DNA from 2 places in the Psychromonas sp. genome. Region 1 is predicted to be linked to the other one. Evidence: predicted binding sites of a transcription regulator. Region 1 holds the regulator's gene; the other holds the start of a gene.

Region 1 (3,218 bases):
CACAAGAAGCCTCTATCTTTCGCCGTTTAACAGTCACCGAAAATATCATGGGTATTTTACAAATACGTAAGGAGCTAACTCAAGCTCAACGTGATGAAAAACTAGAGACCCTGCTCGAAGAGTTTCATATTACCCATATCCGTGATAACAAAGGCATGAGCTTATCAGGTGGAGAACGACGTCGTGTTGAAATTGCACGCGCACTGGCAACCGAACCTAAATTCATTCTCTTAGATGAACCTTTTGCCGGGGTTGATCCTATTTCCGTTATCGATATTAAAAATATTATTCAGCAGCTGCGTGATCGTGGTTTAGGTGTATTAATTACTGATCACAACGTACGCGAAACATTGGATGTGTGCCAGCATTCATATATCGTCAGCCATGGTGAAATTATTGCAATTGGGACGCAAGACGAAATATTAGCAAACGATCATGTAAAACAAGTTTATCTGGGTGAAGAATTTAAGTTATAGGTTATAGTTAGTCACTTAGTTCATAGAATTGCTTCGTATGAGGAAAAAAGTGTTTTGATGAAACAAGGTTTACAGTTGAAGATGGGTCAGCAACTTGCTATGACTCCTCAATTACAACAAGCAATTAAATTATTACAACTTTCCACACTTGACTTACAACAAGAGATCCAAAATGCTCTCGATGAAAACCCACTGCTTGAACAAGATGACAACAGTGGTATTGAAGAGGTTAATAAAGAGCAAGACAGTAGTCAGATAGATACCTCTGAGGCATTAACTAAGCAAGAATTTGCAGATGATTTACCCGTGGAAAACAGCTGGGAAGAGTCATATACAGCACCACCAACCACCTCAATTTCCTCTGGCACATCAAGTTATGAGGGAGAAGACACTGTATACCAAGGCGAGTCTTCAAATACTCTACAAGACCACTTAATCTGGCAGATGCAACTCACCCCTTTTTCTGAGACCGACCTACTGATCGCAACATCAATCATCGACTCTATTGATGAATCTGGATATTTAACAGCAAGTTGCGAGTCAATTTTAGAAAGTTTATCTCCTGAAGTCGAGGATCTTGAATTAGATGAAATTCTCGTCGTTTTAAAGCGTATTCAACATTTTGATCCGATTGGTGTAGCGGCTCGCTCAACACAAGAATGCCTGCAGATCCAGCTTCAGCATCTACCTCAACAGACACCATGGTTAAATGAAGCATTAATGGTACTTGAATTGCACATGGATCTGCTTGCTAATCGTGATTACCGCACGCTGGCAAGAAAAACTAAATTAAAAGAAGCTCAGTTAGCAGAGGTTATGCGCCTGATTCAAAGTTTAGAGCCTCGCCCGGGTAATCAAATTGAAGACAGTCAAGCGCAATATATCGTACCGGATGTTTATGTAAAAAAAATTGCAGGGCAATGGCGTGTATCATTAAACCAAGATTGTGATCCCAACCTTTCGGTAAACCAGAAATACGCTGATTTATGCAAAGGTAAGATTAGTAAAACCGATTCACAATTTATCAAGGGCCATCTGCAAGAAGCAAAGTGGTTTATTAAAAGCTTAGAAAGCCGTAATGAAACCTTATTAAAGGTATCCAATTGTATCGTACAGCAGCAACAAGCCTTTTTTGAATATGGCGATGAAGCGATGAAACCGATGGTCTTAAATGATGTCGCATTTGAAGTAGAGATGCATGAATCAACTATTTCCCGGGTCACCACACAAAAGTTTATGCATACACCAAGAGGCATTTATGAGCTTAAATTTTTCTTTTCCAGCCATGTTGCAACAGAAAGTGGCGGTGAATGCTCATCAACGGCTATTCGCGCGTTAATTAAAAAATTAGTCAGTGCAGAAATCACAACTAAACCCTTAAGTGACAATAAGATAACCCTGTTACTTGAAGATCAAGGGATCAAAGTGGCACGTCGTACAATTGCCAAATATCGTGAGTCACTGGGTATTCCGCCATCTAATCAACGTAAACAGCTACTTTGATTAATAGGGCAAGTAAGTGATGTTTAATGCATGGAATTGGAATAATCTTTGATGGATATTAAGAAATAGTTATTTCTTGATAGCCATTCACGAGTAAACTGCTACACTCGCGCGATTCTTTTACAGTGACTTAAATAGAATAAAATATGAAAATATCGACCTTATTAAGCAAAGATTCCGTTTTTAGCAAAACGAGCTGCACAAGCAAAAAAAGTGCATTAGAAAAAATTAGCCGTATTGCAGCTGAAAAATTAAATATCGATCCTCAGATATTATTTAATAATTTAATTGCCCGAGAAAAAATAGGCTCTACAGGTGTAGGATCAGGTATTGCAATCCCTCACGTAAAAATTGACAGCTCGTTGCCGGCAACTGCCGTCTTTCTGCAATGTGAAACTGCAATTGATTACGATGCATATGATGGTAACAAAGTCGATCTTCTGTTCGCTATTTTTGTTCCCGAAGACCGTTGCCAGCAATATCTTGTTGCACTTTCTGAAATCAGCAAAAAACTGTTAGATAAGCCTTTTTTACGTCAATTAAGAAATGCTGATAATGACCAGGCTCTTTTTGAGTTACTGCAGGCGGAATAAACCATAAAGTGGAGTAGAAATGAAATTAGTCATCATTAGTGGACGCTCTGGTTCAGGAAAAACAATAGCACTGCATGTACTTGAAGATTTAGGTTATAACTGCATTGACGGCGTACCATTTCAACTTCTTGAGCAATTAATTGATACTGTTGATGCAAAAAACAATAAAATAGCAATCAGCTTAGATATTCGTAACTTACCGACTAAAGCAGCTGAGATTGAGCAGTTACTTAGCTCATTAAAAAATAAAGTTGATATTGAAATCGTCTATTTGGATGCAATCAGCAGCGAATTAATCCGCCGTTATAGCGAAACAAGACGACTTCATCCGCTTTCCAAACAAAAGTTATCTTTATCGCAAGCACTTGAGCTTGAAAATGAACTGCTACAACCTATTCGTGACCGTGCGGCACTCGCAATTGATACCACAACGCTTTCAATTCATAACTTAAATGAACGCCTTAAAATTCATCTGCAAGGCACAGCGAAAAGCAACTTACTGATTATCTTTCAATCTTTTGGTTTCAAATATAAACATCCTGAAGATGCTGATTATATTTTTGATGTGCGTTTTTTACCAAACCCGCATTGGATACCTGAACTGCAAAAATACACAGGCTTGGATCAACCGGTAAAAGATTATCTT
Region 2 (3,218 bases), on a different contig from region 1:
CAGATCTCAATACAACTGCAAATAACATTGCCAATGTTGGCACTGTCGGCTTTAAAGAATCACGTGCTGAGTTTGATAGCGTATATGCAAACTCACTGTTTTCTAACAGTAAAACAAAAACGGGTGATGGTGTTTCTATTGCCGCGGTTGCGCAGCAGTTTCATCAAGGTAGTTTAAAATTTACACAAAACCCGCTTGATCTAGCGATTACCGGCAGTGGTTTTTTTGCTACATCGGGTAATATAGGGGATCGCGATTTAAGTTATACGCGAGGTGGCGAATTCAAACTCAATAATGAAAATTTCATTGTCGATAATAGCGGCAACTATTTACAAGCGTTCCCGGTTAATGCCGATGGAAGTTCATCATCAGTGAGTCTAAGTACCACTGAGCCGATTCAAATTCCTGAAACAGCAGGTACACCAGTTTCTACTTCTGAAATCGGTATCACCTTGAACTTGCCTGCAGGTGACGCGCCATTAGATCCTGCTAACTTTGATCCGGAAGATCCGTCAACTTATAATAATGCCACATCGGTAACTATCTATGACTCATTAGGTGAGTCACATATCACCAGTACCTATTATATAAAACCAGAAAATGCATCATACACAGGTACTAACCAATGGGTAACATTTGTAACAGTTGACGGTCAACCCGTTTCGGCATGGGAAACACAACTTCCAACGCCAGGGCAAATTACGCCTACTTATGGTCAAGATACAGACAACGATGGTACAGCAGATACAACTGCCAATGCAGAATATATTGATGCAAATGGTGTTACACGTTCCGGCGCGGTATTAACTTTTGATGCGGTCGGCGGTTATACGGGGAGTTCACCAGCAAACTTAACCTTTCAAGCGCTAGGGGTGGATGATCCAAGTACACCTGTAGGTGGTGATGGTGCGGGTATTTTAGATCCCGGTGCAGATGGTTCACAGCGTTTTACTTTAAACTTTCAAGAACCAACCCAATTTGCCTCTTCATTTGAAGTGACCGCTTTAGATCAAAACGGTTTAACAGTAGGGCGATTAACCGGGGTTGAGATTGGTAGTGATGGTTTAGTGAAAGCCACCTACAGTAACGGTACTTCACAACCTTTATCACGTGTTGCAATTGTCCGCTTTCGTAATGAACAAGGCCTTTCGCAAACAGGATCGAGTTGGATTGCTTCGCAAAATTCCGGTGACCCAATTGCCGGTGAAGCTGCGTCCGGTTCATTTGGTACGATTAACTCAGCAGCGCTTGAACAGTCAAACGTCAATTTAACGACAGAGTTGGTTGATTTGATCACCGCGCAACGTAACTTCCAAGCCAATTCACGTGCATTGGAAATTAATAACACATTGCAACAAACTATCTTGCAGATTAGATAATCAGCAGCTTGTCTTGTTTATCATCTCTAAAACGCACCTATTCAGGTGCGTTTTTGTTTATCTCTCATTATAAATATTTGTTGGCATAACTTTTGCATTTCTACTGGTAATAGAACTAAATCGTGGTATCGATTTTAAATCGGTTAAGGAATCAAAATGGATCGCTTTCTTTATATCTCAATGTCCGGTGCCAAAGAGAGTATGAATGCTTTGGCAATTCATGGTAATAATCTTGCAAATGCAAATAAAACAGGCTTTAAAGCGAGCTTTGAACAGGCGCGCAGCATGCAGGTTTACGGTCAAGGATTACCGACTCGCGTTTTTGCCGTGGCAGAAGAGCCGGGGCAAAACTTTGAAAGCGGTGCACTGCAAATGACCGGACGAGATTTGGATGTTGCCATTCAAGGGAACGGTTGGTTAGTGGTTGAATCACAATTAGGCGGTCAGGCGATGACCCGCTCTGGCGGTTTAAATATTAACCAAGAAAGTTATTTGGTGGATGCCAAGGGCAATCAAGTATTAGACCAGCAAGGCAATCCTGTTTATATTCCATTACCCGTTGAAAAATTTAGCATTCGTAAAGATGGAATGGTCGAAGTTCGCCCGGAAGGTGCGCCAGCGGATGCAATGGAAGAGGTTGCCCAGCTGAAACTCGCAAATCCTAATGTTAAAGATATTATGCGCGGTCAAGATGGATTATTTAGACGTATCGACGGTGCAGAGCCTGAATTCGATGAGCAGGTATCACTACAAAGTGGCAGCCTTGAAGCTTCTAATGTGAATTTAAGCAGTGAGTTAACCAGTTTGATTAATTTACAACGCCAATTTGAAATGCAAATTAAAATGATGAAGAAAGCGGAAGAGATAGACAAGAGTTCAGAATCACTCTTACGTGTTGTTTAATTCAGCACTAGATCTGGATTAAACAAGCAGTATTCAAAAAATTAAGGAGAAAGGTTATGCATCCCGCTTTATGGATAAGTAAAACAGGGTTAGATGCCCAACAAACTAACGTGGCAACTATTTCCAATAATCTGGCCAATGCCAGTACCGTTGGCTTTAAAAAAAGTCGTGCGGTATTTGAAGATCTGCTTTACCAGAATATTAATCAGCCTGGTGCTAATGCCACACAAAATACTAAGTTGCCATCCGGTTTAATGCTTGGCTCCGGTGCAAAAGTGGTGGCGGTGCAGAAGAATTTTTCGCAAGGTAATGCACTAACTACCAATAACTCATTAGATATTATGATTGACGGGCGTGGTTTTTTTGAAATCGAGATGCCCGATGGCAGCTCAGGTTATACGCGTAATGGTCAGTTTCAGTTAAATGAAGAGGGGATTATTGTCACCCCTGGATCGGGCTACCCACTATTACCGCAAGTGCAAATCCCAACGAATGCCCTATCAATCAGTGTTGGTGCGGAAGGGGAAGTCTCCGTGCGCATTGCCGGGCAAGCCGAGAATCAAGTGGTTGGTCAGCTAAATGTAAATGATTTTGTTAACCCATCTGGGCTCGAGCCGATTGGCGAAAATTTATATACAGAAACAGGCGCAAGTGGTGCGCCACTGCAAGGTGTGCCTGGTGGAGACGGCATGGGTTTTTTACGTCAAGGTATGCTTGAAACATCGAATGTTAATGTAACTGAAGAGTTAGTGAACTTAATTGAAAGCCAACGCGTTTATGAAATGAACTCCAAAGTGATTTCTGCCGTTGATGAAATGCTCTCTTACGTTAGTCAGCAATTATAATAGGTGGTGAATTATGTTTAAACTAACACTATTGATTAGCCTTACTTTATTAGCGGGTTGTACTTCTCTGCCTAACGAAACGGTAAAAGAT

The links. Region 1 encodes sigma-54, which starts transcription at its own class of promoters, with help from an activator protein. Its sites were predicted from a motif close to GTTGGCACGNNNNTNGNNT; they were not measured.
Region 2: AC4GME_RS11185 (flagellar basal body rod protein FlgF) is a predicted target of sigma-54. The motif match lies at 1,459-1,477, and genes of this name have one in related genera.

What each region holds. Positions count from the first base shown of each region.
Region 1 covers NZ_CEZLMY010000076.1:10,006-13,223, reverse strand. The annotation lists gene lptB (LPS export ABC transporter ATP-binding protein) at 1-476, shown strand, start outside; gene AC4GME_RS11120 (RNA polymerase factor sigma-54) at 534-1,979, shown strand; gene AC4GME_RS11115 (PTS sugar transporter subunit IIA) at 2,126-2,572, shown strand; gene rapZ (RNase adapter RapZ) at 2,592-3,218, shown strand, end outside.
Region 2 covers NZ_CEZLMY010000077.1:5,859-9,076, reverse strand. The annotation lists gene flgE (flagellar hook protein FlgE) at 1-1,379, shown strand, start outside; gene AC4GME_RS11185 (flagellar basal body rod protein FlgF) at 1,536-2,282, shown strand; gene flgG (flagellar basal-body rod protein FlgG) at 2,339-3,127, shown strand; gene flgH (flagellar basal body L-ring protein FlgH) at 3,141-3,218, shown strand, end outside.